2 regions of the Streptomyces sp. SP18BB07 genome follow, and region 1 is predicted to be linked to the other one. Evidence: riboswitches for the same ligand, from Rfam matches in the RefSeq annotation. Region 1 holds a riboswitch; the other holds the start of a gene.
The links. A riboswitch is a leader RNA that binds a small molecule or an ion and turns the genes downstream of it on or off. The one in region 1 is predicted to bind glycine.
Positions count from the first base shown of each region.

Region 2: another riboswitch for glycine. It lies ahead of gcvT (glycine cleavage system aminomethyltransferase GcvT); the one in region 1 lies ahead of gcvP (aminomethyl-transferring glycine dehydrogenase).

Region 1 covers NZ_JAQYWT010000230.1:17,262-32,311, reverse strand. Annotated here, with positions in the region: gene PUR53_RS07300 (MerR family transcriptional regulator) at 1-38, shown strand, start outside; gene PUR53_RS07295 (DNA polymerase IV) at 103-1,455, shown strand; gene PUR53_RS07290 (PRC-barrel domain-containing protein) at 1,626-1,994, opposite strand; glycine riboswitch at 2,119-2,215, shown strand; gene gcvP (aminomethyl-transferring glycine dehydrogenase) at 2,387-5,272, shown strand; gene PUR53_RS07280 (DUF5999 family protein) at 5,391-5,591, opposite strand; gene PUR53_RS07275 (hypothetical protein) at 6,001-6,585, opposite strand; gene PUR53_RS07270 (glutamate--cysteine ligase) at 7,156-8,670, shown strand; gene PUR53_RS07265 (CPBP family intramembrane glutamic endopeptidase) at 8,837-9,637, shown strand; gene PUR53_RS07260 (PhzF family phenazine biosynthesis protein) at 9,693-10,502, opposite strand; gene PUR53_RS07255 (SDR family NAD(P)-dependent oxidoreductase) at 10,596-11,375, opposite strand; gene PUR53_RS07250 (PadR family transcriptional regulator) at 11,479-12,117, shown strand; gene PUR53_RS07245 (Clp protease N-terminal domain-containing protein) at 12,480-13,088, shown strand; gene PUR53_RS07240 (EamA family transporter) at 13,184-14,188, shown strand; gene PUR53_RS07235 (pyridoxamine 5'-phosphate oxidase family protein) at 14,315-15,016, opposite strand.
Region 2 covers NZ_JAQYWT010000275.1:613-15,662, reverse strand. Annotated here, with positions in the region: gene PUR53_RS13740 (cysteine desulfurase family protein) at 1-379, opposite strand, end outside; gene PUR53_RS13735 (DUF4190 domain-containing protein) at 452-736, opposite strand; gene PUR53_RS13730 (hypothetical protein) at 843-1,007, opposite strand; gene PUR53_RS13725 (TetR family transcriptional regulator) at 1,128-1,754, shown strand; gene PUR53_RS13720 (hypothetical protein) at 1,827-2,216, opposite strand; gene PUR53_RS13715 (thioesterase family protein) at 2,384-3,238, opposite strand; gene PUR53_RS13710 (trimeric intracellular cation channel family protein) at 3,316-3,951, opposite strand; gene PUR53_RS13705 (ABC transporter ATP-binding protein) at 4,014-5,285, opposite strand; gene PUR53_RS13700 (ABC transporter ATP-binding protein) at 5,282-6,376, opposite strand; gene PUR53_RS13695 (ABC transporter permease) at 6,373-7,380, opposite strand; gene PUR53_RS13690 (ABC transporter substrate-binding protein) at 7,450-9,204, opposite strand; gene PUR53_RS13685 (ABC transporter permease) at 9,261-10,259, opposite strand; gene PUR53_RS13680 (enhanced serine sensitivity protein SseB C-terminal domain-containing protein) at 10,576-11,325, opposite strand; gene PUR53_RS13675 (enhanced serine sensitivity protein SseB) at 11,577-12,353, opposite strand; gene PUR53_RS13670 (AAA family ATPase) at 12,428-13,105, opposite strand; glycine riboswitch at 13,296-13,394, shown strand; gene gcvT (glycine cleavage system aminomethyltransferase GcvT) at 13,563-14,690, shown strand; gene gcvH (glycine cleavage system protein GcvH) at 14,811-15,050, shown strand, end outside.

The sequences.
Region 1 (15,050 bases):
CGGACGAGCTCGCGCGGCGACGCAACCGGGCGGTCTGAGGGAGGCGCCGCCGCGTCCGAGGGACGCGGGGCGTTGTCAGTGGCGTAGGGCAGCATCGGAGATGTGAGAACCGCGCCCACCATCCTGCATCTCGACATGGATGCCTTCTACGCCTCGGCGGAGCAGGCGTCGAAGCCGAGTCTGCGCGGGAAAGCCGTTGTGGTGGGCGGGCTGGGGCCGCGCGGAGTGGTCGCGACCGCCTCGTACGAGGCGCGGGTCTTCGGGGTGCACTCCGCGATGCCGATGGGGCAGGCGCGCCGGCTCGCGCCGAACGCCGCGTACCTCACGCCGCGCTTCGAGTTCTACCGGGCGATCAGTGATCAGGTCATGGGGTTGCTGCGTGATCTGTCGCCGCTCGTGGAGCCGCTGAGTCTGGACGAGGCGTTCGTGGACCTGGAGGCCGGGGACGCGGCCTGGGACGAGGAGTCCGCGCGGCTGGTGGGGAGGAGGCTGCGGGCGGACATCCGGGCGGTAACCGGGCTGACTGGCTCGGTGGGGCTCGCGGCCTCCAAGATGCTCGCGAAGATCGCCTCCGAGCAGGCCAAGCCGGACGGGCTGGTGCTGATCGAGCCCGGGACCGAGCGGGCGTTGCTGGGGCCGATGTCCGTGCGGATCCTGCCGGGGGTGGGGCCGGCGACCGGGGACCATCTGCGGCGGGCCGGGATCACCACGGTCGAGGAGATCGTGGAGGCCGGTGAGGACGAGGTCGTACGGCTGCTGGGCAAGGCGCACGGGCACGGGCTGTACGCGATGGCACTGGCGCGGGACGACCGCGCGGTGGTGGCCGAGCGGGACACGAAATCGGTGTCGGTGGAGGACACGTACGACGTCGACATCCATGACCGGGTGCGGGTGCGGATGGAGGTCCAGCGGCTCGCGGATCGGTGTGTGCGGAGGCTGCGGGGGGCTGGTCTGTCGGGGCGGACGATCGTGCTGAAGGTGCGGCGGTACGACTTTTCGACGTTGACCCGGTCCGAGACCTTGCGGGGGCCCACGGACGACCCCGCGGTGGTGCGGGAGGCCGCGGGGCGGCTGCTGGAGGCCGTGGACACGACGGGTGGGGTGCGGTTGCTGGGGGTGGGCGTCAGCGGCCTCGCCGACTACACGCAGGAGGACCTGTTCGCGCAGGCGGCCGGTGAGGTGGAACTTGTCGAGGACGAGGCCGGGGACGCTGTGGAGGTGCCCGCGCTGGAGGAGCGTGCGGGTGGGGAGCGGCAGTGGAGGGCCGGGCATGACGTGCGGCATGTCGAATACGGGCACGGGTGGGTGCAGGGGAGTGGGCTGGGGCGGGTGACCGTGCGGTTCGAGACGCCGGAAGACGTCGAGCCCGGGCGCGTGCGGACCTTCCGGACCGACGATCCGGGACTGGAGCCGGCGGAGCCGTTGCCGTTGACGCGGGGCGGGGTGCGGAGCTGAAGCCGAGTGGCACCGCTGGTCTGCGTGGTTGTGGCTGAGCGCCGTTGCGACGGGAGAGGCAGGCGCAGGTAGGCGCCTGCGGAAGGGGCGAAGGTGGAATCAGGGAGAGTGGGGCGCAGCCTGAGGTGGTTGGAGGGTGGCCGGGGGCGGCGGGTGGGGCTCCGGGGGCGTCAGGTGTCGTCTCTGCCCGGCACGTTGCCGAAGTCGTGGTCCAGGGGTGGGGGTGGGGCCGTGTCCAGGCCGTAGTGGTGGTAGAGCTGGAGTTCCTGTTCGGGGGAGAGGTGGCGGCCGACGCCGAAGTCGGGGGCGTCCTTGATGAGGGCGCGTTCGAAGGGGACGCGGAGGGTGCCTTCGACCAGTTCGCTGGGCTCCAGGGGGACGAAGGCGTCGCGGCCGAAGAAGCCCATGCGTATCGCGGCCCACTCGGGGATGCCGGTGGCGTCGTCGAGGTAGACCTCGTCCACGGTGCCGATCTTGCTGCCCTTGCGGTCGAACGCCTTGCGGCCGATCAGGTGGCGCGGATCGATGTCGGTCTGCACGGGCCCTCCAAGTGGTCGCAGAGCGGCGGCGAATCATCTCTCACCCCTACGAAACGGCACATCGGGGGCGGCGGCCACTCGAAGACCCGTGCGTTGACCGCGCTGATACGCTGGCAGCGGCTGTTGACCCCGTGCGGGAGAGTCCTCCGGACACCATCCGGAGGCGCCGAAGGAGCAAATCCTCCCCGGAATCTCTCAGGCTCACGTACCGCATGGACGAGGTCACTCTGGAAAGTAGAGCGGGTGTCACGGCTCCCGCTCTCACCGACGGTGAAAACCGGCCCGAACCAGGACCGGTGAAGCTCTCAGGTTGAGATGACAGAGGGGGAGGCCGTCCGGGCACCCGTGCCGTGGTGCCCTCGCAGGTCGTGTCAGACCAGGAGGCCTCCGCAATGACCGCCCATCGCATTCCGCTCTCCGAGCTCGAACAGGGAATCCCCTTCGAGCGGCGCCACATCGGCCCGGACGTCGAGGCCCGGGCCAAGATGCTCGCGCACGTCGGATACGGCTCGCTCGACGAGCTGACGGCCGCCGCGGTTCCCGATGTGATCAAGAACGCCGAGGCTCTGGAGCTGCCGGGCGCCCGCACCGAGGCGGAGGTACTGGCGGAGCTGCGTTCGCTGGCGGACCGCAACCAGGTGCTGGGCTCCATGATCGGGCTCGGGTACTACGGAACCTTCACGCCGCCCGTCATCCTGCGGAACGTCATGGAGAACCCGGCCTGGTACACCGCCTACACGCCGTACCAGCCCGAGATCTCCCAGGGGCGGCTGGAGGCGCTGCTCAATTTCCAGACCGCCGTCGCCGACCTGACCGGGCTGCCCACCTCCGGGGCCTCCCTGCTCGACGAGGGCACCGCGGCCGCCGAGGCCATGGCGCTGTCCCGGCGGATGGGGAAGAACAAGAAGGGTCTCTTCCTCGTCGACGCGGACGCCCTGCCGCAGACGATCGCGGTGATCGAGACCCGTGCCGAACCGACCGGTGTCGAGGTCGTCGTCGCGGACCTGAGCGAGGGCATTCCGGCCGACATCGCCCAGCGGGAGATCAACGGGGTGCTGCTGCAGTACCCCGGCGCCTCCGGTGTCGTACGCGATCTGAAGCCGGTCATCGAGCAGGCGCACGAACTCGGCGCGCTCGTCACCGTCGCCGCCGATCTGCTGGCGCTGACGTTGCTGACGTCGCCCGGTGAGCTGGGTGCCGACATCGCGGTGGGGACGACCCAGCGGTTCGGGGTGCCGATGGGCTTCGGCGGACCACACGCGGGCTACATGGCCGTGCAGGAGAAGTTCGCGCGGAGCCTGCCGGGGCGGCTCGTGGGCGTCTCCGTGGACGCGGACGGACACAAGGCGTACCGGCTCGCCCTGCAGACGCGGGAGCAGCACATCCGCCGGGAGAAGGCGACCAGCAACATCTGTACGGCTCAGGTGCTGCTCGCCGTGATGGCCGGCATGTACGCCGTCTACCACGGGCCGGAGGGGCTGCGGACCATCGCCCGGCGTACGCACAGGTACGCCACCGTGCTCGCCGCGGGGCTCGCGGCCGGTGGGATCGAGGTCGTGCACGGCGCGTACTTCGACACGCTCACCGTGCGGGTGCCCGGGCGTGCCGGCGAGGTCGTGGCGGCCGCGCGGGAACATGGCGTGAACCTGCACCTCGTGGACGCCGACCTGGTGTCGATCTCCTGCGACGAGACCACGACCCGGGCGCAGCTGGGTGCCGTATGGACCGCTTTCGGCGTGGAGGGGGACGTCGAGGCCCTGGACGCCGCCGCGGAGGACACGCTGCCCGAGGCGCTGCTGCGGTCGGACGACTACCTCACGCACCCCGTGTTCCACGAGTACCGCTCGGAGACCGCGATGCTGCGCTACCTGCGCCGGCTCGCCGACCGGGACTACGCGCTGGACCGGGGCATGATCCCGCTGGGCTCCTGCACGATGAAGCTCAACGCGACCACCGAGATGGAGCCGGTGACCTGGCCGGAGTTCGGGCAGCTGCACCCGTTCGCGCCCGCCGGACAGGCGCAGGGGTACCTCACGCTCATCCGCGAGCTGGAGGAGCGGCTGGCGGAGGCCACCGGGTACGACAAGGTGTCGCTGCAGCCGAACGCGGGCTCGCAGGGCGAGCTGGCCGGGCTGCTGGCCGTACGCGGGTACCACCGGGCCAACGGCGACGCGCAGCGCACCGTGTGTCTCATCCCGTCCTCCGCGCACGGCACCAACGCGGCGAGCGCCGTCATGGCCGGTATGAAGGTCGTGGTGGTGAAGACCGCCGAGGACGGCGAGATCGACGTCGATGACCTGCGGGCCAAGATCGAGCAGTACCGCGACGAGTTGTCCGTGCTGATGATCACGTATCCGTCGACGCACGGCGTGTTCGAGGAGCACGTGGCCGACATCTGCGCGCAGGTGCACGACGCCGGTGGTCAGGTGTACGTCGACGGCGCCAACCTCAACGCGCTGGTGGGGCTCGCCAAGCCGGGGCACTTCGGCGGCGACGTCTCGCACCTGAACCTGCACAAGACGTTCTGCATCCCGCACGGCGGCGGTGGGCCGGGCGTCGGCCCGGTGGCGGTGCGCGAGCACCTGGCGCCGTACCTGCCCAACCACCCGCTGCAGCCCGCGGCCGGGCCGGAGACGGGTGTGGGACCGATCTCGGCGGCGCCGTGGGGATCGGCGGGCATCCTGCCGATCTCTTGGGCGTACGTCCGGCTCATGGGCGGAGAGGGCCTCAAGCGGGCCACCCAGGTGGCGGTGCTCAGCGCCAACTACATCGCCAAGCGCCTGGAGCCGCACTACCCCGTGCTCTACACCGGCCCTGCCGGGCTCGTGGCGCACGAGTGCATCGTCGACCTGCGGCCGCTGGCCAAGGCGACCGGGGTGAGCGTCGACGATATCGCCAAGCGGCTGATCGACTACGGCTTCCACGCGCCGACGATGTCGTTCCCGGTGGCCGGGACGCTGATGATCGAGCCGACCGAGTCGGAGGATCTCGGTGAGCTGGACCGGTTCTGCGACGCGATGATCGCGATCCGCTCGGAGATCGAGAAGGTCGCCTCGGGTGAGTGGCCGGCGGACGACAACCCGCTGCGCAACGCCCCGCACACCGCGGCGGCGCTCGGCGGGGCCTGGGAGCACGCCTACAGCCGCGAGGAGGCGGTCTTCCCGGCCGGGGTCTCGCCCGCCGACAAGTACTGGCCGCCGGTGCGCCGGATCGACCAGGCCTTCGGTGACCGCAACCTGGTCTGTTCCTGCCCGCCGCTGGACGCCTACGAAGAGTAGTCGCCCGCGGATACGCGTCGGGGCCGGTTCGGAGAGTGCGTTCTCCGGCCGGCCCCTTCTTCCGTCCGGGTGGGCGTCCCGTGCGGGGACGCTCACCCTGTGCGCACGTCCGTGCGGCTCAGGCGGCTGTCACCACGGTGCCCATCGGGCGGTGCGGCGCGATGATCTGGCCGTCCGGCAGGAGCTCACCGGTGTCCTCGAAGAGCAGAACGCCGTTGCAGAGCAGGCTCCATCCCTGCTCCGGGTGGTGCGCCACGAGTCGGGCGCCTTCCCGGTCGGCGGATTCGGCAGTCGGGCACAGTGGCTGGTGCTGGCACATGGTTGTGGGGATCTTTCGGTTTGTCGTGTGGTCTGAGTTGGCTGGTTTGTCCGACCCGCGGCGTGAAGCCTCGTTCATGGCCGCCCCCCGTTGTGATAAATCGGTCCGGTCCCAGTGTTGCCCCACGGGCGTCAATCCGCAGGCATTTCGCAGCACGGCTTCTTCACAGGTTGATGACGCATCCCTCGCGCGGACGGTTCATCCCCACCGCACTGTCCCTTCGGGTGGTTCGCCATGGTCGGATGGGGCTAGTCAGGTGGCGGGGACGGCAAGCCAATAGCTCGTACGAGCGTATTGCCGCCCTAAAGAGCGCGCATTCCCGGCGGCGGGAAGAGGGAAAACAAGCGCCCCGCCGCCGGGAAATCGGCGGCGGGGCGCGGGCGGTGCGAATAAGCGGGGTGGCCTTGGTTCAGGCGGGTGAGCCCAGGAGGGGTGCGGGCGTGAGCCGGGTGGTCAGTACCGGGAGGAGTTCGGCGACCCGGTGCGGGCGGTGGGCGGCGATACCGGGCGGCGCGGGCGCCAGTGGGACCAGCAGGTCGTTCGGTGCCGGATGGCCGGTGGCGCCGTCGGCGGTGGGGTCGGCGTGCAGCCAGAGCATGTGCATGTACAGCTCGGGCACCGACAGCAGGCGTGGCTGGTAGGGCTGTGGCACGGCCTCGGCCTGGCGCAGGGCGCGCTCGGCGGAGGTGATGTACGGGCCCTCGAAGAAGTGCGAGAACACCCAGCCGTCCGGGGTCAGCCGGGTCTCGGCGGCGGCCACGGCGCGGTCGCCGCAGCGGATCAGGAACCGCCAGCCGGTGAGCCGGGCGGTGCCCGTGCCCTCCGGGGCGATCCGGTCGAGTACGTGGACGGGCAGCGGCAGTTCGGGTGTGGCGGGGCCCGAGGCGTTCTTCAGGGAAGGGGTTCGCGCCTCGTGGACGGCGGTGGGAGAACCGAGTGCCATGAGGACGGTGCGCAGGGCGGGCGCGGGAGCCGGGGGGACATGCAGCGGCATGGTGGGTCGCCTCTCAGTTCGACAGGCACGATGGCGCGAGGGCGGGGGCGGACGGCGCTGTCAGCTCTCGGGGATCGGAGAGACGGGTGCCCGGGGTCCGGGTGCGTGGGTGGGTCCGCCGCGCGTGGCCTGACGGCGGGACCGAGGACCGCGAGTGCCGACTCTCAGCCTCGATTGCGGAGTTTATACGACACGTGTTCACACGAGGTTTCGTCTAGCCGTTCCGCATATGAAGAACAAGGCGGTATCCGGTCGCCGGGACCTGTCCAGCACCCCGCTTTTCCAAGGGGGTGCGCCGGTGACCTCGGATTACCAGCACGTAGCGGACGGCCGGTTCTCGTCGGCGCTTTTCACGAAAGCGCAACAGGTAGAAAGCGCGTGCTCATTATTGCCCGCTGAATGTGCCAGAAGCACGCCGAGTGAATAGTGTCGGAGGTGACCGCCTTCAGCCTAGCGTGCGCAGGTCGCGCCGGGGACGTTATCAGCGGCTCCACCGGGGCATCATCATCCGTGGACCCGAGACAGCAGTGGCCGGTTGGTCGGCCTGCCCATCCAAGGAGGGACCCCTAGATGGGAGAGAAGGTCGTGGCGGGGCCGTTCGGCCTCTCCGATCGCCAGCAGTACCGCGACAAGTTGAGGCAGTGCCTGGCGGGGCTGGCGCGGCTGCTGGAGGAGAAGCGGTTCGATCGCCCCAAGAACCTCATGGGGGTGGAGATCGAGCTGAACCTCGTCGACGGCGAGGGTCTCCCCAGAATGATGAATGCGCAAGTGCTGGAGCGGATTGCCAGCCGAGATTTCCAAACAGAACTCGCCATGTTCAATCTGGAAGTCAACATTGCTCCACATCGGCTGGGTGGCCGGGTATTCGACCAGCTTTCCGAGGAGCTGCGCACCTCCCTCGCGTACGCCGACCGCAAGGCGATCGAAGTCGGTGCGGGAATCGTGATGATCGGCATTCTGCCCACGCTGGGCCGTGACGACCTGGTCTCGTCGAACCTCTCCGCGGGCGACCGCTACACCCTGCTGAACGATCAGATCGTCGCCGCCCGGGGCGAGGACTTCACCCTGGACATCGACGGGGTGGAGCGGCTCGTCTGCACCTCGAAGTCCATCGCGCCCGAAGCGGCCTGCACCTCCGTGCAGTTGCATCTCCAGGTCACTCCGGGCCGGTTCGCCGACGTGTGGAACGCCGCCCAGGCGGTCGCCGCCGCGCAGGTCGCCATCGGGGCCAACTCGCCGTTCCTGTTCGGGCACGAGCTGTGGCGCGAGTCGCGCCCGCCGCTGTTCCAGCAGTCCACCGATACCCGGCCGCCCGAGCTGCAGGCCCAGGGAGTGCGGCCGCGCACCTGGTTCGGGGAGCGGTGGATCTCCTCGGCGTTCGATCTCTTCGAGGAGAACCTGCGCTTCTTCCCGGCGCTGCTGCCCATCTGCGACGAAGAGGACCCGATGGCCGTCCTCGACGCGGGCGGCGTGCCCTCACTCGCCGAACTCACCCTGCACAACGGCACGATCTACCGCTGGAACCGGCCCGTCTACGGCATCGCCGACGGGGTCCCGCACCTGCGCGTCGAGAACCGGGTGCTGCCCGCCGGGCCGACCATCACGGACGTGATCGCCAACGCCGCCTTCTACTACGGCGTCGTACGCGCCCTCGCCGAGGAGTCGCGGCCCGTGTGGACGCGGCTGCCGTTCGAGGCTGCCGCCGCCAACTTCGACGAGGCCTGCCGGCACGGCATCGACGCGCGGCTGCAGTGGCCGCGCGGGCGCTACGGCGGGGTGGGGCCGGTGGACGCGGTGAACCTCGTCCGGGACGAGCTGCTGCCGCTCGCCGAGGCGGGGCTGGACGCGTGGGGGGTCGAGCCGGTCGACCGGGACTTCTACCTCGGTGTGATCGAGGAGCGCTGCCGGCGCCGGGTCAACGGGGCGTCCTGGCAGGTCGAAACGTTCCATCGGGCTCTGGCCAAGGGGCTCGGCCGGGACGCGGCGCTGGCCGCCACGACACGGCGCTACGGCGAGCTGATGCACTCCGGTGAGCCGGTCCACAGCTGGCCGGTGGGGTTGCCGGAGCCGGTGCCGCTGGGCTGAGGTCGCCTTCGGAGGGGCTGCGGGCTGTTCCTGCCGGGCCGCGGGCTGTCCCTGTACGGCGTCAGGTCCGTCCGGGTGAGCCGCTGTGGGGGGACGCCGCCGGAAAGTCGCGGACCGTCGCGGGTGATGATGGACCCTCGGCGGGGCCGGACAACTGGAGGCGTGGGTGCAGGGGCAGGCGGAGTCGGTGGAGGGCGCGGTGCCGGGGGAGCGGCCGGTCCGGCGGATTCTGAGGGACGAGACGCTCCTGGTGCTCGCGCTCTCGCTCGGCGCGAGCGGGGTGTCCGCGCTGATCAGCTTCATCGGGTCGGTCACGAAACCGGGCGGGCTCAAGGACCAGGCGGCCACCATGAACGCCTCGGCCGCGCCGGGCCGGCCCTGGCTCGACCTCGCGTGGCAGCTCTTCGGGATCACGACCGCCCTGGTGCCCGTCGCCCTGGTCGCGCACTTCCTGCTGCGTGAGGGCGCCGGGCTGCGGACTCTCGGCTTCGACCGGACGAAACCGTGGCCCGACCTCGGCCGGGGCGCGGCGATCGCCGCGGTGATCGGCAGCACCGGGATCGCCTTCTACCTCGCCGCGCGCGGCCTCGGCTTCAACCTCACCGTGGTGCCGGAGGCGCTGCCCGAGGTGTGGTGGAAGTACCCCGTGCTGATCCTCTCCGCGATCCAGAACGCGGTCCTCGAAGAGGTCATCGTCGTCGGGTATCTGCTGCGTCGGCTCCAGCAACTGGGCTGGTCGCCGGGGAGCGCGCTGGCCGCAAGTTCGGTGCTGCGCGGCTCGTACCACCTCTACCAGGGCATCGGCGGCTTCGTCGGCAACATGGTGATGGGCGTGGTGTTCGTCTGGCTGTACCGGCGGTGGGGGCGAGTGGGCCCGCTGGTGGTGGCCCACTCGCTGCTCGACATCGGGGCGTTCGTGGGGTACGCGCTGCTCGCCGGGAAGGTGGACTGGCTGCCCACTCCGTGACGGGTGGCCGGGCGTCCCCCGGCTGCGTCCGAAGGTGGTGCCCGGCGGCCGTCTGTCAGGCGAGGAGTTCGCCGTCGATGACCGTGACCGCGCGGCCGGAGAGCAGGGTGCGGTCGCCGCGGAGTCCCGTGCGGACGTGGCCGGAGCGGGGGGAGGCCTGGAGGCCGGTGAGATCCGGGCTGCCCAGACGTTCCGACCAGAACGGGGCGAGGGCGGTGTGGGCGCTGCCCGTGACCGGGTCCTCGTCGATGCCGATGTTCGGGAAGAAGCAGCGCGAGACGTAGTCGTGGCCGGCGGCTGGGTCCTCGGCGCGGGCGGTGGCGATGATGCCGCGCTCGGAGTAGCGGCCGAGGGACCGGAGGTCGGGGGCCAGACCGAGGACCGTCTTCTCGTCGGCCAGTTCGAGCAGCAGGTCGCCCACCTGGGGCCCGGTGTCGACGGCGCTGACCGGCTCGGCGCCCAGGGCCTCGGCGACTCCGTCCGGGACGGGGACCGGGGTGAGGGGCGCGGTGGGGAAGTCGAGGGTGAGGGAACCGTCCGGCTGCGGCGTGGCGATGAGGACACCGCTGCGTGTGGCGAACCGTACGGGGCCCTCATGGGTGCGGGTGCTGTTCAGGACGTGTGCCGTGGCGAGTGTGGCGTGGCCGCACATCGCCACCTCGGCGACCGGCGTGAACCAGCGCAACGCCCAGTCGGCCTCGCCGCCCGCCGGGAGGGGGTGGGCGAACGCGGTCTCGGCGTGGTTGACCTCCTTGGCCACGTTCTGGAGCCAGGCGTCGTCCGGGAAGGCGTCGAGGAGAAGGACCCCGGCGGGGTTGCCGGAGAACGGGCGGTCGGTGAAGGCGTCGACGATTCGAATGCGCATGGGACGACGCTAGGCGGTGCGGGGAGCCACGGGCCAAGGCCAATTCCGGGAGGGTGGACCGGTTTTCCTGGGCCACTTCGCCCCGGGGGCGGGCTAGTGGACGGAGAAGCCGCCGTCCACGAAGATCGTCTGCCCGGTGATGTAGCCGGCTGAGCGACCGGCCAGGAACACCGCGGCTCCGGCGAAGTCGTCGGGCACACCGTTGCGGCCGGTCAGGGTGCGGGCGGCGAGCGCGGCGACCTGCTCCGGGTCGGACGACAGCCGGGTGTTGAGCGGCGTCGGGACGAAGCCGGGGACCAGGGTGTTGCAGGTGACTCCGTGGGGCGACCACTCCTCGGCCTGCGAGCGCGCCAGCGACTCCAGGGCGCCCTTGGAGACGCCGTACGCGCCGCTGCGGACGAACGCCCGGTGTGCCTGCTGTGAGGTGATGTGGAGGATGCGGCCGTAACCCCGCTCGGCCATGCCGGGGCCGAAGCGCTGGCCCAGGAGGAAGGGCGCCTCCAGGTTCACCGCCATGGTGGTGTCCCACACGTCCTCACCCAGCTCGGTCAGCGGGGGACGCAGGTTGACGCCGGCGCTGTTGACGAGGATGTCGGGTTCGCCGAACGCCTCGACCGCCTGCTCCGCCGCCGTGCGCACGCCGGCCCGGGTGCCGAGGTCGCCGCTCACCCAGGCGGCCCGGCAGCCGTCCGCGGTCAGTTCGTCGACCGTGGCCGCCAGTTCCGCCTCCTTGCGCGCGACGATCACCACGCTCGCCCCGGCCCGGGCGAGAGCTGCGGTGATGGCCTTGCCGATACCGGAGCTGCCGCCCGTCACCAGGGCGACCCTGCCGTCGAGCGAGAACAGTTCGGAGAGGTAGCTGGGGGAGATCATTCCTGCACCTTAGGACGTCTGAAGCCAGGGGGTTGTCGGGCGACAGTTTCCGATATATCGTTGAAGCATCGCGACAGATCAACGATGGAATGGAGTGATCGTGATGCGTTCCCGTGGACAGGACTTCGGATTCGAGCGTGGGCATGGACCGAGTGGTGGGGGGCGCCCCCGCGGCTGCGGTGACTTCGATGCGCTGCGCGCTGCCTTCGGGCCGTTCGGGCCGGGCCATGGTGGTCCCGGACCGTTCGGACCCTTCGGCGGTGGCCCCTGGGGCGGGCGTGGCCGAGGCGGACCCAGGGGAAGGGCGCGGCGCGGCGATGTGCGTGCCTCGCTCCTGGCCCTCCTCAAGGACAGGCCCATGCACGGCTACGAGATGATCCAGGAGATCGCCGAGCGCAGTGGCGGCGCGTGGAAGCCCAGCCCCGGCTCGGTGTACCCCACCCTCCAGCTGTTGGAGGACGAGGGGCTGATCGCCAGCGCGACCGAGGGCGGCAAGAAGCTGTTCTCGCTGACCGAGGCCGGTCGCACCGCGGCTGACGAGGGGCCCGAGGCCCCCTGGGAAGAGGCCTCGCGCGGGGTCGACTGGGAGGCACTGAGCGAGATCCGGCAGGCCGGCTTCGGCCTGATGGAGGCGTTCGGCCAGGTCTGGAAGACCGGCGACAAGGACCAGCGCGACAAGGCGCTGGCGGTGATCAACGAAGCTCGCAAGAAGCTGTACCTGATCCTCGCCGACGAGGACTGACGGACGGCTGAGCCGTTGAAGCGCGACAGCGCCCCCGGAGGATTCCGCGGGGCGCTCTCGTGTGTGCGGGGTGGGGGTGGTGAAGTCGGCGGGCGTTCTCGGGAGCGTAGACCCGGTACACGTACTGCCTGCCGTCGATCGCCGGCAGGGTCACCAGCCAGCACCCGCTCTCCATGCGGTGAGGGACGAGCGCCGGTGCCATGCGGTTGCGTGTGGGGCGTGGGCAAGCGGGCGCGCGCCCCTGGGGCGTGAGCGTCTGTTCTCATCCGTAGGGAGGAGAAGCGGGTGCTCCCTACGCAACCTGTGTGGGACCCGAAGATGCTTCCTCTCGTGGATGACCCGGCGGCGGTGGGACTGATGGGGTGGAGGGCGTGCGACCCCCTTTCCCCCGGCAGTCGGCCGTAGACCATGGTTCGGACCACGTGGAGATCGAGGGCAGGCTCACGGACGAGCTGGCCTCGGCGATCGCCGCCGCGCGTAGACGGGTTCTCCGGGACGGGGACCGGCAGATCGACACCGCTCATCTGCTGCATGCGCTCATGGAGTCGGACCCCGATGTCCGCGCCCTCTTCGACGGACCCCAGGTTGCCCGGCTGCTCGGGTATCTGGTGCAGCGCAGCATCGGCTACGGACTGCGCTGGCAGATCGGTGTAGAGGACGCCGGAGTCGTCCCGGGGGCGCCGGGCATGCCCGGCTGGTCGCCGGTGGCGGCCCGCGCGATGAGCCAGGCGTACGACCGCGCCCGGCGGCGGGGTGAGCGGTCGGCGCACGGCGTCGATCTGCTCGCCGCACTGGTCGCCGCCAACGGGTCGCGGGCCGTGGAGGTGCTGGGCACCGTGGGTGTCGATGTCGGGGGCGTGGCGCGGCGGGTCGTGGAGACGCCGGTCGTGGGGACGCCCGTCGTGGGGCCGGACGTCGTGGGGACGCCGGTCGTGGGGCCCGAAGTTGTGGGGACGGGCGAGGGCTGCTGATTCCGTGCGCCGATCCCCGGTCCTGAGTCGGGCCCGGTCCAGTCGGTGAGACAGGTGTCATTGGGGGTGACGCTCCTGTCGTCGGCTGCCATCATGTGCCGGTGCATACGTCTCAGGGGAGTCACGGACCACGCGGTCGGGGTGTCGGGCTGGTGCTCGCGCTCGGGTCGGCGCTCGCGTTCGGCGGATCGGGTACGGCGGCCAAGCCGCTCATCGAGGCGGGGCTCGACCCGCTGCACGTGGTGTGGCTGCGGGTCGTGGGCGCCGCCCTGGTGATGCTGCCGCTGGCCGTGCGGCACCGGGCCCTGGTGTGGCGGCGGCCCGCGCTGCTCGTCGGGTTCGGGCTGTTCGCCGTGGCCGGTGTGCAGGCCTTCTACTTCGCGTCGATCTCGCGAATCCCCGTCGGGGTCGCCCTCCTCGTGGAGTACCTCGGGCCCGCCATCGTTCTCGGGTGGGTGAGGTTCGTGCAGCGGCGGCCGGTGACGCGTGCCGCGGCGGTCGGGGTCGTTCTCGCGGTCGGCGGCCTCGCCTGTGTCGTCGAGATCTGGTCGGGGCTGAGCTTCGATCCGCTGGGGCTGCTGCTGGCGCTCGGGGCCGCCTGCTGTCAGGCCGGGTACTTCCTCCTGTCCGACCAGGGGAGCGAGGCGGGCACCGAGGCGCCGAACCCGCTCGGTGTCATCGCCTACGGGCTGCTGGTGGGAGCTGTGGCGCTCACGGTGGTGGCCCGGCCGTGGGGGATGGAGTGGGAGGTGCTCGGGGGTACCGCGCTGATGGACGGGACGGCTGTTCCGGCGTGGCTGCTGCTCGGGTGGGTGGTGCTGATCGCCACGGTGCTCGCCTACGGGACCGGGGTGATGGCCGTGCGGTGGCTGTCTCCGCAGGTGGCGGGGGTGCTGGGGTGCCTGGAGTCGGTGGTGGCGACCGTGCTCGCGTGGGTGCTGCTGGGCGAGCATCTGGGGGTGGCGCAGATCGTCGGTGGACTGGTGGTGCTGGCGGGGGCGTTCGTCGCGCAGCGGTCCGCGCCGGGCAGGAGGGCGTCGAGGAAGGTGGCGTCCGGTGGGGAAGGGGTGGCGGCCGAGGTGTCGGTGGGGCGGGGGTGACCAAGGAGTCGGGGGCTTGCGGCGTGCGGGATGGGGGCGGGGGCCTCTGCCGACTGCGGACAGCAGGTTGAGTGTGGCTGATCGCGCAGTTCCCCGCGCCCCTTCGGGGCGCGGGGTGGTCGGCGGTTACAGGGTCTTGAGGTAGGCCGGGAGTTCCGTGCCCGGGGTCAGGTCGGGGTCCGGGATCGGGGGCTCGTAGCCCTTGCGGAGGGGGACGACGCCGGCCCAGTGGGGGAGTGCGAGGTCATCGGGCTCGTCGTTGACGCCGCCGGTGCGCGTCTTGGCCGAGACCTCGTTCAGGTCCAGGCGGATCACGGCCGTGGCCGCGAACTCCTTGCCGTTGGCGGGGCGTGAGTCCTGCGAGCGACCCGGTACGACATGGTCGACCAGGGCGTCCAGGGCGATCCGCCGCTCTTCCGGGTCGGTCACCTGGTGTGCGGTGCCGTGCACCACCACCGAGCGGTAGTTGATCGAGTGGTGGAAGGCGGAGCGGGCCAGGATCAGCGCGTCCACATGGGTGACCGTCAGGCACACCGGGAGGCCCGGGTCGGCCTGGCCCGTCATCCGCAGCGGGCGCGAGCCCGTCGAACCGTGCACATAGAGCGTCTCGCCCACCCGGCCGTACAGCGTCGGCAGCACCACCGGGGCGCCGTCGCGGACGAAGCCGAGATGGCAGACGTACCCCTCGTCCAGTATCGAGTGCACCAGTTCCCTGTCGTACGAGGCCTTCTGGGCGCCCCGGGTGGGGACGGTGCGCTCGGTGGAGGTGTAGGCGGCGGGCGGCTGTGTCGTCGGCTCGGGTGTCGTCGACCGCTGGGTCCCCGTCATTGCGCTCTCCATTGCACTAGTGCATAATCTGCTT
Region 2 (15,050 bases), on a different contig from region 1:
CGTACGGGTCGACCGGGAGGTACTCGACGGTGGCGCCCTCGTGTTCGCCGAGCCAGTGCACGGCGTCGAGGACCGCGTGGTGCTCGACGGGGCTCGCGAGGACCCGGGTGCGGGCCGGGTCCGCGTCGCGGCGGGACCAGTACAGCCCCTTCACGGCGAGGTTGTCGGCCTCGGTGCCGCCGGAGGTGAGGACCACCTCGCTGGGGCGGGCCCCGAGGGCCTCGCCGAGGGTTTCGCGGGCCTCCTCGACGGTGCGCCGCGCTCGGCGGCCGGAGGCGTGCAGCGAGGAGGCGTTGCCGGTGACGCTCAGCTGGGCGGTCAGGGCCTCTGCCGCCTCGGGGAGCATCGGGGTGGTCGCCGCGTGGTCGAGGTAAGCCATGGTGAGCCGATTCTACGGGGCCGTGTCCGGGCGACCTCGGGGTGCTCCGGGGTGGACCGGGGGTTTCCGGCCTCAGATGCTCCAGGACACCGTGTTCGTCGTCTGCATCAGGGTGGCGAGGACGACCAGGTCGGCGATGCCCAGGCCGAGGCCCAGGAAGGCGCGGCCCCGTCGTGTCGTGCCGCGCTTGAGGGCCACCGCCGCGAGGACGATCGCGATCGGGCCGAGGAAGAGGTTCAGGACGAGGAGGCCCAGGAGGCCGAGGACGAAGGAGGCGACGGCCATGCCGTCGGCGTCACGGCCTCGGGGGCGGGCGGTGGTGCTTCCGGTCTGCTGGCGCGGGGCGGTGAGCTGCATGGTCGGTCTGCTCCCAACGGGTTTCCGGGGGACGGTCGTCAGTCGATGGCGTCGGAGTCAGTGGCGGGATCGGTGGCGGTGGCGGTGGCGGTGGCGCGGTGAACGGTCAGTGCGTGCCGCGGCCGCGGCGGGCGTGGCGCTCGCGGTACGCGAAGATCGCCAGCCAGAGGGCGATACCGACGGCCAGGACGGTCGAGACGGCCGGCGGCACATGCGCCACGGTGCCCAGGACGACACCCAGCAGCAGAAGTGCGGCGACGAGGAACAACATCGTGGGAACGCCTCTCGTTACAGTTGGGTGAACGGTTGTAGTTACACTTGTTCACTGACTGCCAAGCCTAGCGCGCCTCCCGGCTTTGCAATTACGGAGAACAGTTGTTAACTGCATGGCATGAGTCACACTTTCGGCGTCCGGCAGGTGCAGAAGCAGAAGACGCGGCGGGCGCTCATGGACGCCGCCCTCGCCCTGCTGGAGGAGCAGAGCCTCAGCAGCCTGGGACTTCGCGAGGTCACCCGGGCCGTGGGGGTCGCCCCCACCGCGTTCTACCGACACTTCCGGTCGACCGCGGACCTCGGTGTCGCGCTGGTCGAGGAGGCGCTCGGCAGTCTGCACCCCGTGCTGGCGGATCTGATGTCGGCGGTGGGCGACAGTGACGAACTCATCGAGCGCGCCGTGGATCTGATCGCCCGCCACGTCGACGGGTACCCCGCACACGTCCGGTTCATCGCGCGGGAACGGCACAGCGGGGTCCAGCCGGTACGGGACGCGATCCAGGGGCAACTGGCCCGGTTCGCCGAGGAGGTGCGCGGCGAGCTGGCCAAGCGGCCGGAGACCGCGGGGTGGACCGACGACGACCGGCTGATGCTCGCGGGCCTGTACGTCGATCAGATGCTGATGACCGCCTCACTGTTCCTGGAGGCCCAGCGCGAACCGGAGGAAGAACGCCGGCGGGTGACCCGCCTGGCGAGCCGCCGGATGCGACTGATCAGCATCGGCTGTCGCCACTGGCTGGACTGACCTCCGCGCACACGACAGGGAGGGCGCGCCCGAACACATCGGGCGCGCCCTCCCTGTGATCCACCGCGCCGGTCAGCTGCCCTCGGCCGCCGACGCCGACGCCTCCTGGCTCGGCGCGCCGCTCGGCGCCCCGCTCGGCGGCTGGCCGCCCTGGCCGCCCCCGGGGCCGCCGCAGCCGCCACCGCCACCGGGGCCGCCGCTCTGGCCGCCACCGCCCGGGGCACCGCTGGGCGCGCCGGACGGCTGCCCGGAAGGGGCGCCCGAGGGAGCACCGGACGGCTCCTGCCCGTCGGCCGATGGCGCACCCGAGGGAGCGCCCGACGGAGGCGCACAGCTCTGCTGCTGACCCGAGTTGCCGTTGTTCGAGGTGGACGACGACGAGTCGCCGGAGCCGCACGCCACCAGGAAGAGGGGTGCGGCCGCCAGCAGGGCGACGGCGGGGACGAGACGTGCACGCTTCATGAGAGACAACTCCAAGAACGATGAGGGAGTTCGTGAGCGGCATCGAATCAACTCAGCTTGGGGCTCCCTTGAGTTCGCGCTGTGCCATCCCTGTGCGAACGGCAAAGCGATCACCAACGTCCCCTCGGCACCCGGCACCCGGCACCCGGCACCCGGCACCCGGCGCCTCAGTCCGACAGCCTGGCCCTCGCCAGCTGGCGCGACTGGGCGACCAGGCGGTCGGCGCTGTCCCAGACCTCGGCGTCCTCCTCCAGGAAGCCCCCGGCGAGATTGCGGGTGGTGATGGCGACCCGCAGCGGTCCCGGCGCCGGACGGCACCGGATGTGCACGGTCAGCTCGACCGTCGGGACCCAGCCCTTCAGGCCCATCTCGAAGGCGGTCGGCGGCAGCGCGTCCACCGCGAGGAGCAGGGAGAACGGGTCGGCGTCACGGCCGTCGGCGAGCCCGAACCACGACCGCATCTCGCCCTTGCCGGAGGGCGCGCCGAGGGCCCAGCCCAGGGTCGCGGGGTCGAGCTTCAGGAACAGCCGATCGGCGATGGCGGAGCCACCGGGCACGGGGCCGGGGGCGTCCTGCGGGCCGAAGCACTGCTCGATCGGCGGGATCGCGGGCGGCTTCGCCGTCGTCCGGACGTCGTCCGGGAGGGAGTCCAGGTCGCCGTAGGAGGCGAGGACGCGTATCCGCTCGATCTCGCGGCCCTCGTCGTCGTACTGGAAGAGGGACGCCTGGCCGGTCGAGAGGGTCCGGCCGGTGCGGACGACGTCCGTGCGGACGACCGCGGGGCCGGGCTGGGACGCGGTCAGGTAGTACGCGGAGATCGTGAACGGGTCGCCGTGCGGGAGCGCGTCGGCGAGGGCGCGGCCCAGGACGGCCAGGAGGTAGCCGCCGTTGACGGCGCCGATGATCGTCCAGCCGGCGGAGAGGTCGATGTCGTAGACGCCGGGCGCCCGCCGGGTGAGCGCGGTGTCCCGGTCGAACTCGCTGTCGCCGACGGTGGCCTGTACGGAAGCTGCTTCGGGCATGGATGAACCGTACAACAGGTCGTTACTAAGCGGTAGCTTTATGCCCCGCACCTCCTATGCCCCGCATCTCCTATGCCTCACGCCTCCTCGACGGCGGCGGACCTCCTGTTCCACGCGCGCGGCGCCCGCCAGTGGTAGCGCATCGCCAGCAGCCGCAGGACGAAGGCCGTGATCGCGGCGAGGGCCGAGGTGACGGGGTTCAGGGCGTCCTGGCTGATGCACAGGACGACCAGGCCGGCGCCGACCATCGCGGGCACCGCGTACAGGTCGCGGTCCCAGCGCAGCAGCGAGGGGACCTCGTTGGCGAGGACGTCCCGCAGCACACCTCCGCCGACCGCCGTGGCGAGGCCGAGAGTTGCGGAGGCGGTCAGGCCGAGCCCGTAGTCGTACGCCTTCGTCGTGCCCGCGACACAGAAGAGGCCGAGGCCGGCGGCGTCGAAGACGTTCACCCCGGTCTGGATGCGCTCCACGTGCGGGTGGAGGAAGAAGACGAGGAGGGCGGCGAGCAGCGGAGTGAGGAAGTAGCCGAGGTCGGTGAAGGCGGCCGGCGGTACGGCGCCGATGATCAGGTCTCGGAACAGGCCGCCGCCGAGCGCGGTGACCTCGGCGAGGACGGCGATGCCGAAGATGTCGAAGTTCTTGCGGACGGCCAGGAGCGCACCGGAGATGGCGAAGACGAAGATGCCGATCAGGTCGAGCGGGTAGGGGGACACCCGTACATTCTGCCCCGTAAACAAGTGTGCGCCTTGCAATGCAAGGCGCACACCGTCTGGCATCAGTCTTTACCGGGCTCCTCGGGGCCCTCGGGCTCCTTGGCCGCCTCGGGCTCCTTGGCCGCCTCGGGCTTCTCGGCCGCCTCGGGCTTCTCGGGGGCCTCGGGCTTCTCGGGGGCCCCCGGCTTCTCGGGGGCTTCAGGCGCCTCCGGCTCCGCCGCCTTCTTCACCGTGTCCGGCACCAGTTCGCCCGCTTCCTTCGCGGCCGTCAGCAGGACGACGTCCTGCGGCTGCTGGTCCTCGAAGTTCTCCGGGTGGTGGCAGGCGACCCGCTGGCCCGGCTTCAGCTCGGCGAGCGGCGGCTCGGTGGTCTTGCAGACCTGGGTGGCCTTCCAGCACCGGGTGTGGAAGCGGCAACCGCTCGGCGGCGCGATCGGCGAGGGCACGTCGCCCTTGAGCAGGATGCGCTCGCTCTTGGCGCCCCGGCGCGACGGGTCCGGGATCGGCACGGCCGACAGCAGCGCCTTGGTGTACGGGTGCATCGGCGCCGCGTACAGCGAGTCCCGGTCGGCCAGCTCGACGATCTTGCCGAGGTACATCACCGCGATGCGGTCGGAGACGTGGCGGACCACGGACAGGTCGTGCGCGATGATCACGTACGTCAGGCCGAGCTCGTCCTGGAGGTCGTCCATCAGGTTGACGACCTGGGCCTGGATCGACACGTCGAGCGCGGAGACCGGCTCGTCCGCGACGACCATCCGGGGCTTGAGGGCGAGCGCGCGGGCGATGCCGATGCGCTGGCGCTGACCGCCGGAGAATTCGTGCGGGTAGCGGTTGTAGTGCTCGGGGCTCAGGCCCACCAGCTCCAGCAGGCGCTGGACCTCCTTCTTCACCCCACCCTCGGGCTCCACGCCCTGGAGCTTGAAGGGCGCCGAGACGATGGTGCCGATGGTGTGCCGGGGGTTCAGCGAACCGTACGGGTCCTGGAAGATCATCTGGATGTCGCGGCGCAGCGGGCGCATGCCGGCGGTCTTCAGGTGCGTGATGTCCGTACCGTCGAACTCGACCTTCCCGCCGGAGGGTTCGAGGAGGCGGGTGATGAGCCGGCCCATGGTCGACTTGCCGCAGCCGGACTCGCCGACGACGCCGAGAGTCTCGCCCCGGCGGACCTCGAAGTCGATGCCGTCGACGGCCTTGACCGCCCCGACCTGCCGCTGGAGCAGGCCCTTCTTGATGGGGAAGTGCTTGACCAGGCCCTCGACCCTGAGCAGCGGTTTCTCGTCGGCGTCGGCGCGCGGGGCCGGCACGGCGGCCCGGGTCTCAGTCTCGCTCACAGCTTCGGCGCAATCTCTTCGGTCCAGATCCGCGTACGGTCCTCCTGCGACAGGTGGCAGGCGGTGAAGTGCCGGCCGCCGACCTCGCGCAGGTCGGGGCGCTCGGTGCGGGTGATGTTGTCCTTGGGGACGTCCGCGTAGGGGCAGCGCGGGTTGAAGGCGCAGCCCGAGGGGACGTTGATAAGGCTCGGCGGCTGGCCCTTGACCGGGATGAGCCGGTCGGTCTGGGCGCGGTCGATACGCGGCATCGAACCGAGCAGGCCCCAGGTGTAGGGGTGCTGCGGCTGGTGGAAGATGTCGTCGACCGGGCCGCGCTCCACACAGCGGCCGCCGTACATCACCAGGATGTCGTCGGCGATCTCGGCGACCACACCGAGGTCGTGCGTGATGATGATGACCGCCGATCCGAACTCCTTCTGCAGGTCCCGGATCAGGTCGAGGATCTGCGCCTGCACGGTCACGTCGAGCGCGGTGGTGGGCTCGTCGGCGATCAGCAGTTCGGGGTTGTTGACCAGGGCCATGGCGATCATGGCGCGCTGGCGCATACCGCCGGAGAACTCGTGCGGGTAGCCGTCGACCCGCTTGTGGGGCTCCGGGATGCCGACGCGGTCGAGGAGTTCGATCGCGCGCTTGCGGGCGACCTTCTTGCTGACGTCGTGGTGGACCCGGTAGGCCTCCACGATCTGGCTGCCGACCTTGTAGTACGGGTGCATCGCGGACAGCGGGTCCTGGAAGATCATCGCCATGTCGCGGCCGCGCAGCCGGCGTACCTCGTCGGGGCTCGCCCCGACGAGTTCCTTGCCGTCGAGCCAGATCTCGCCGGACATCTGGACGTTCTTGCCGCGTGCCCCGAGCCGGTGCAGGCCCATGATCGCCAGCGAAGTGACCGACTTGCCGGAACCGGACTCGCCCACGATGCCGAGGGTCTTGCCCTTCTCCAGCTGGAAGGAGAGACCGTCGACGGACTTGACCAGACCGTCGTCGGTGGGGAAGTGGACCTTGAGGTCGCGCACTTCGAGGAACGCCTCGGGGGTGTCCCCCGCGCGTGCGGGCTCGCCGACGGCGGCCCCGGTCTTGGACAGTTCGGTCACGAGAGCCTCACCCGCGGGTCGATCGTGGCGTACAGCAGGTCCACCACAAGGTTCATGAAGACGACGAAGAACGCCGCGAGCAGGGTCACCCCGAGGATCGGGGGCAGGTCGTTGGCGCTGATCGACTGGACCGCGTACTCACCGATGCCGTGCAGGGAGAACACGGTCTCGGTGATGAGGGCACCGCCGAGGAGCAGTCCGACGTCCATGCCGAAGACCGTCACCAGCGGGGTCAGCGCGGCCCGCAGACCGTGCTTGACGACCACGTTGCGCTCGCGCAGGCCCTTGGCCCGTGCGGTGCGGATGTAGTCCTCGTTCATCGTCTCCAGCATGCCCGAGCGGGTGAGCCGGGCGTAGATGGCGGAGTAGAGGAGCGCCAGCGAGCACCACGGCAGGAAGAGGGTGTTGGCCCACTGCGAGGGGTTCTCGGTGAAGGGGACGTACGTCCTGCCGAAGATCTCCAGCTGGTAGCTGAACAACAGCAGGGCCAGCTGACCGGTGAAGAACATGGGCAGGGAGACGCCGGCGAGGGCCACGCCCATGGCGGCCCGGTCGAAGAACGAGCCGGGCTTCAGGGCCGAGATGACACCGGCGATGATGCCGCCCAGCAGCCACAGCACAGCGGCACCGGCTGCGAGCGAGATCGTCACGGGGAGCCGGCTGGTGAGCTGCGGCCAGACCTCCAGGTGGTCCTTGAAGGAGTAGCCGAAACAGGGCGCGTCGCAGCGGACCGTGGTGGGACCGAGGTCGTACGTGGCACCGGAGACGATCCCCTTGAGGAAGTTCCAGTACTGCTCGTAGACCGGCTGGTCCAGGCCGAGGTTCCGCTTGACCGCCGCGATGTCCTCGGGTGTGGGGTTCTTGCCGATGTACTGCTGTGCCAGCTGGTCGACGGACTGCCCGGCGAGCTTCGGCAGGATGAAGAAGATGCCGAAGGTGACCGCGGTGACGACGAGCAGCAGGATCACCGCCGCGATCGTCCGGCGGATGATGTACGAGATCACGAGGACCGGCGCCGGCGCCCGCGGGTGTGTTCACCCGCGGGCGCCAATGCCTTCACCTGCCTTCCGGGGCTACTTCTTTTCCTTGGCACCGATGTTGAGGTAGTCGTACTGACCGCTGAAGGCCGCGGACGACACCAGGTTGGTGGCGTACGGCGAGCGGTACAGCAGGACCTTGAAGTAGGTCAGCGGCACGATGGCGGCCTGCTCCATGACCTTCTTGTCGACCTCGGTGTACGCGGCGGTGCGGGCGGCCTCATCGGTGTTGCCGATCGCGTCGTCGAGCAGCTTGTTGATCGCCGGGTCGTCCAGCTCCGACAGGTTGGTGTTGCCGGACTGGCCGATGGCCTTGCCGTGCACGATCTGCTGCAGGAAGCCGTAGCCGGTCGGCCAGTCGGCGCCCCACTGCATCATGATCAGGCCGATGTTGTTCTTCTTGTTGAACGCGGGCACGCCCGCGTAGTCCGAGAAGTACTTGCCCGACGGGTACTGCTTGATGTCGGCCTCGATGCCGACCTTCTTCAGCGCCTCGACGATCGCGGTGGCCGCGTCGACCTCGCCCTGCCGGTCGGTGCGGGCGGAGATGGAGGTCTTGAAGCCGCCCTCCTTGCCACAGGCCTTCAGGTGCTCCTTGGCCTTGGCGACGTCACCCTTGCTGTCCGGGGTGGCGTACGTGTCGGCCTTCTCGTAGCCCGAGACATCGGTGGGCAGGACGGTGGAGGCGATGTCACCGCGGTACGGACCACCCATCGCGGTCTGCACGGCGGTCTTGTCGATCGCGTACTGGACGGCCTTGCGGCACTCGACGTTGTCGAACGGCGCCACCTTGGTGTTGATCGCCGTGTAGACGAGACGGCCGCCGGGCGTGTTGTCCGTGTTGGCGAGCTGGTCCTTGTCCTTCAGGATCTGCGCCTGCGTCTGCTGGTCGACACCGGTGCCCTGAATGTCGATCATGGTGTCGCCGGCCATCACGTCCTTGTCGATGGTGGCCTTGTTGACCTTCAGGTTCACCACGATCTTGTCCGGGTACTGCTTGCGCAGCGGGTCCGTCTTGGCGTCCCACTGGTCATTGCGCACCAGGACGATCTGCTTGCCCTCCTCGTACTTCTCGAACTTGTACGAGCCGGAGGAGACGACCTTCTTGGTGTAGTCGACGCCGGTGTCCTTGGCCTTCGGCACCGGAGCCGTCTGCGGCATGGTGGCCAGGTAGTCGAACTCGGAGAACGGCTTGTTCAGCTTGAAGACGATGGTGTGGTCGTCCGGGGTCTCTATGGACGAGATGCCCTTGTCGCTCTTGTCCTCGTAGGGGCCCTTGTACTTGTCCGGGTCGTCCAGCATCTGCTGGAAGTAGTTCGGACCGAGGGACAGCACGTCACGCGCGAAGTTCGAACGCTCCACGGCGTACTTGACGTCCTTGGAGGTAACCGCGGTGCCGTCCTCGTACTTGACGCCCTGGCGGATCTTGTACGTCCAGGTCTTGCCGCCGTCGCTGGGCGTGCCCTTGCTCTCGGCGAGGTCCGGGACGATCTCGTTGCCCGCCTCACCGGCGGCCGGCTTGAACGTCATCAGCGGACGCGCGTAGAGGCGGCTGAAGTTGAAGCCGTACGCGTAGTACATGTTGCCCGGGTCGAGGGACTCGGGGGCGTCGGAGCTGGCGTAGGTGACCGTGCCGCCCTTCGCCGTGGACTCGTTGACGACACCCTTGGTCGCGGCGTTGGCGCCGGCGCCCTTGGGGGTGTCCGTACCGTCTTCCGCCTTGCTGCAGGCGGACAGGAGCAGGCCGGCGCTGCTCACAACCGCGACAGCGGCCATTGCTGACCTTCGCATGATGGTCGGTTTCCCCTTCGTAGTTGGACAGTTGTGTGGGACGACGGCCGCAGACGTCAGCGGCTGCGGGGGTCGAGGGCGTCCCGGAGGCCGTCACCGAGGAGGTTGAAGGCCAGCACCGTGATGAAGATCGCGAGGCCGGGAACGATCATGTACTGCGGATCGACCTCGAAGAAGTCGACCGCCTGGTTGAGCATTCCGCCCCAGGAGGCCTGCGGCGGCTGGATCCCGACCCCGAGGAAGCTGAGCGACGCCTCGAAGATGATGTTGGTCGGGATGAGCAGGGTCGAGTAGACGATGATCGGCGCGACGAGGTTGGGCAGCAGTTCCTTGAACAGGACGTACGGGCCGCCCGCGCCCATCCCGCGCGAGGCGTCGATGAACTCCCGCTCGCGCAGCGCCAGGGTCTGACCGCGCACGATGCGTCCCATGTACGGCCAGTTGAAGAAGCCGATGACGAAGATCAGCACCGAGATGTGCAGCGGCAGTCCCTCGAGGCCGAAGGCGCCGCCCTGGAGCGTCGCGGAGATGGCGATGGCGAACAGCAGCAGCGGGAACGCCAGGAAGGTGTCCATCAGCCGGCTCACGACCGTGTCGACCCGGCCGCCGTAGTAGCCGGCGACCAGGCCGAGCACCACGCCGATGGCGTTGGACAGGATCGTCGCGCCGAAGGCCACCACCAGGGAGACCCAGGAGCCCTCCAGGATGCGGGCGAGGATGTCGCGGCCGAACTTCGGCTCGACACCGAGCGGGTGGTCCCAGCTCATCCCGCCGAAGTCACCCTTCGGCAGGGAGGTGTTGGGGTCGATCAGGTCCTGGTTGAAGGCGTTGGGGTCGAGCCCCAGCATCGACTGCAGCGGCCGGGAGAGGGCCGCGATCAGGATCAGCAGGACGACGATGATGCCGCCGGCGACCGCCACCTTGTCGCGCTTGAAGCGGGTCCAGGCGATCTGGCCGAGCGAACGGCCCTCGATCTTCTTGGCCTCGACACCTGCCAGCACGGCCTCGGGCTGTGCCTCGGCCTGCGATCCGGTCGTCTCAATGGGTGCGGTCATCGTCCCTCGTGCTTGCCCGTGCCGGTGGTTGCCGACTGTGCCTGGCGGCCGCCCGGGTCTGCGGTGCGGTCCGTCACCACTGCTTCTCTTGCTCTGTGACTACTGATGGGTACGAGAGGGAGGTACGGCACCGAACTTCACCGCATGAACAGCGTGTTCGCCGGATCCCCCCATCGCTCTGGGGGAGTCTTCAACGGCCGCGCGATCAGGCACCAGACTTGGCGGCGAATGTATGCGCAACCGTGATGTGGCCAGCAGGGTTCCGCTATGCGGACGTGACGCTCTGTTGAGCGGTGGACACCACGCTCACCCCGGCTCAGTAGCCGCTCGGGTAGCCGTATCCGCCCGCCGCCGGGGCCTGAGCGGGCGCCGCGTGGGCCTCTCGGTCGTAGAAGGGGCGGGCGCCCGCGCGCAGCCACATGGCGACCGGGTCGTACTCGTCGGACATGGCGACGGTGGAGACGGGCAGCCCGTCCGGGACCGCGCCGATGGACTGCTGCATCATGGCCCGCACCGAGTCGACGGCCGGCGGCGAGGTGTCGTACACGTCGAGGCCGATGGCGAGGTACGGCGCGCCGAGCGCGGGCTGCACCCAGGCGCGGCGCAGGGAGCGCACGGCGGGCGTGCGGTGGGCGTTCTGCGTCAACAGGGCGTAGAACTGCGGGATCTCGATGGCAGGCTCGGACAGCCTGAGCGGGCCGGCCGGCTGTCGCTCCAGGCCCGTGGCGATCCGGCGCAGGTCGAGCCAGGGGATGCCGACGCCGCCGCCGGGCGCGTGCGGGTTGAGCCAGAGGCCGTAGTGGTCGGGGTAGAGGGTGCGGGCCACGTCGAGGCCGTCGACCACCTCGTAACTGCGGTTCCAGCCACTGGCGGAGAGCTCCTGGGCGGAGGTCACGCAGGGGGCGTAGTTGAACCCGTCGACCTCCATGTTCCCGTACTGGGCGTCCGGGGAGCCGGCCTGGCCGTGCCAGAGCAGCATCCAGATCTGGCCGGAGGACGGGGTGGCGAGGGCACGCAGCAGCGCCTCGTAGGCGTCGTAACGCCCGGGCGTCACCTGCCGCAGCATGTGCTCGACCTGCCCGGTGGCGATGCTGCCGCTCACGTTGGCCGTCCTTCGTGTTGGACCCTGGTTATAGGAGACAGCTTAGGTGGTGCGCTGGTTGAGCCGGTGAGGGCTCGGGGGGTGCGGTGATCTGCGGACTACGGGTCGTGTGTGGTTGATCGCTCCCCCACGCTCGACTGCGCTCGAGCGGGAGGGACCCCCATCGCGGCGGAGCCGCATGGGAACACAGCCCCGCGCCCCTGACGGGGCGCCGATCAGTACCCCTGCTGGAAGAACGGCCGTACCTTTTCGCGGAGCCAGTCGCCGACCGGGTCCTGCGCCACGTCCAGGAAGACCATGTTGACCGGCCAGGGGACGGGGGTCTTGGCGAGGGCCCGGCCGAGGGCGGCGAGGGGGAGGGAGCGGTCGGCCTCCCAGGAGGCCAGTTCGACGCCGATGAACATCACGGGGTCGGCGGTCTCGATGGTGGCGAGGCAGCGGCGGGCGGAGAGGACGACCCCGGTGCCGGCGAACTCGGCGGAGGCCGCGGCCAGGAAGTCCACCGGGTCGTCCTGCCAGTCCGGTTCGTAGAGGCGGACGCGGGCGCCGCTCGCCGATCCGTCCAGCGGGGTCCGCCCGGCCCGGCACAGCTCGGCCACGGCGGGCGGCGGCAGCGGGATGCCCACGACGCCGTCGGGGTTGAGGGCGAGCCCGATCTGCGGGGGCAGGCCCCGCGCGAACTCGACGGCCGGGGCGATCGTGTACGACATGTGGTTGCCGACGACCTGGCGGAACTGCTCCTCGGAGCTGAAGACCGGCACGTACGCCTGCCCGTCGAACTCCATCGTCGGCAGGTCGAGCTGACCGCTCTGCGGGCCGCCGCCCTCCGGCAGCGGCACCCAGACGAAGCTGCGGGCCAGCACCTCCACGATCCGCGCCCCGGCCTGGGGCACCCCGAGCGAGGCGGACAGCACCTCCTCCAGCTCGTTGCCGGGCCATCCGCCGTGCCCATGGGGATACGCCTGTGCCGGAAAGTCCGCCGGGAAGTCCATCTGCTGCCTACCGCTTTGCTCCGTGATGCTGTTGTCCCTGCACCTTAATTGCTTCCGGGGCGGGGGCGCGCCCTTCAGGAGCGCGGGAAGTGGATCCGCTTCAGGACATCGGCGGCGGCCCGGTCGATGAGGACGGCCGCCCCGCAGCCCTCCGGCAGCCTCCCCTTCTCCACCGCCCGCAGCAGCCGGGTCATCGCCCCCCTGTGCCGCGCGAAGGCGTACCGGGAGACGCCCCGTCCCCGCTCCCGCTGTCCGTCCCGGGCCTCACCGGGAGTGACGTCCAGCAACAGCAGGTGAAGCGTGCCGCCCCGGCGGCGGGCCTCGCGCGCGAGCCAACTGCGCACCCACGCCTGCGCCCCGCAGTCGTGCACGACGACGCCCTCCCCCGAGCGGAGGGCGCGTCGCAGCGCGGCGTAGTGCGCGAGGCGCACGAAGGGGCGGTAGACCGCGTACGGCAGATGACGGCCGAAGCGGGCGTCGAAGCGGTCGCGGGTGTCCTGGGAGTCGATGCGGACGCCGGGCACCGCCCGCCGCATCAGGGTCGACTTGCCGCTGCCGGGGAGCCCGGTGACCACCACCAGGTCGTCAGGGCCGAAGGTCAGCTCGTGGGGGCTGCGCCCGGAACGCGCCCGGAGGTCGCGGACGACCGCCCTCGGGAACGGGCCGCACGCCGCGCCGGACGGTGCGACGGGCTGCTTGGGCATCGCGATGCCCGACGTCGTCGCGTACGCCGTGGTCCTGTTCACCGTGATCGTCCTCTCCGGGGGTATGGAGGTCCCATCCCCACAGACTGTAAAGAGAAGGTAATGCCCGATCCCTCCTGGTTCAGTCCTCGTATTGCCACAAGAGTGCTACGGGCCGCTGTGTCTGCCTTGAAAGCTCCCCCTGCCGCACCACGTCGATGCGTGCGATGATGTCCGCGCCAACTGCATACCGGCCGCTTGAATCCGCGCGGGAGAGTCCCCGGCAGCACATCGCTGGGGCGCCGAAGGAGCAAGTCCCTCCCTTGAATCTCTCAGGCCCAGATACCGCGCGGGCGAGGCACATCTGAAAAGCGGGCCGTACCTCCCTTCCGCGGGGGGCGGCTCCACCCACGGTGCAAGTCACGACCACCGGTACGTACGGTCGTGGTGAACCTCTCAGGTTCCGATGACAGATGGGGAGGAATGTCCTCACCTGTCGCCTGTCATGCCCTGGGAGCGGAAACCGATGAGCAGCAGCCCCACCACTGGACCGCGCCGTACCGCGCTCGATGCCCTGCACCGCTCGCTCGGTGCGACGATGACCGACTTCGCGGGCTGGGACATGCCGCTGCGCTACGGCTCCGAGCGGGACGAGCACCTCGCCGTCCGCACGAAGGCCGGACTCTTCGACCTGTCCCACATGGGCGAGATCACCGTCACCGGACCGCGGGCCGCCGCCCTGTTGGACTACGCCCTCGTGGGCAACATCGGGAGCGTCGGCGTCGGCCGTGCCCGCTACACCATGATCTGCCGCGAGGACGGCGGCATCCTCGACGACCTGATCGTCTACCGGCTGGCCGAGACCGAGTACCTGGTCGTCGCGAACGCCTCCAACGCCCAGGTGGTGCTGGACGCGCTCGTCGAACGTTCCGCCGGGTTCGACGCCGAGGTGCGCGACGACCGGGACGCGTACGCGCTGCTGGCCGTGCAGGGCCCCGAGTCGCCCGGGATCCTGGCCTCCCTCACCGACGCCGACCTCGACGGGCTGAAGTACTACGCGGGGCTGCCGGGCACGGTCGCCGGGGTCCCCGCGCTGATCGCGCGCACCGGGTACACCGGCGAGGACGGCTTCGAGCTGTTCGTGAAGCCGGAGCACGCGGTCGAGCTGTGGCAGGCGCTGACCAAGGCGGGCGAGGGCGTCGGCCTGGTCCCCTGCGGACTGTCCTGCCGGGACACCCTCCGCCTGGAGGCGGGCATGCCGCTGTACGGGCATGAGCTGACCGAGGAGCTGACGCCGTTCGACGCCGGTCTCGGCCGGGTCGTGAAGTTCGAGAAGGAGGGCGACTTCGTGGGCCGCCAGGCTCTGCGCGAGGCCCTCGAGAACCTCCACCACGACGAGCCGCGCGTCCTCGTCGGTCTGGTCGCCGAGGGCCGCCGGGTGCCGCGCGCCGGGTACCCGGTGGTCGCCGGCGGCGAGGTGATCGGCGAGGTCACCTCCGGCGCCCCCTCCCCCACCCTGGGCAAGCCGATCGCCATGGCCTACGTCGACGCCGCGCACTCCGCGCCGGGCACGGCCGGTGTGGGCGTGGACATCCGGGGCAGCCACGAGCCGTACGAGGTCGTGGCGCTGCCGTTCTACAAGCGGCAGAAGTAGACACTGGGCGCGATGTCGCCCGCCCCCGAGCGTGACACTGGGCACATTCGCGCTGCTCAACAGCGGTTTCAGCAGTCCCCCCTTCATCACCACTCCCTCGCGTACAGGAGAATTCAGGCCATGAGCAACCCCCAGCAGCTGCGCTACAGCAAGGAGCACGAGTGGCTGTCGGTCGCCGAGGACGGCGTCTCGACGGTCGGCATCACGGAGTTCGCGGCGAACGCGCTCGGCGATGTCGTCTACGCCCAGCTCCCCGAGGTGGGCTCCACGGTGACCGCGGGCGAGACCTGTGGCGAACTGGAGTCCACGAAGTCGGTCAGCGACCTGTACTCGCCGGTCTCCGGTGAGATCACCGAGATC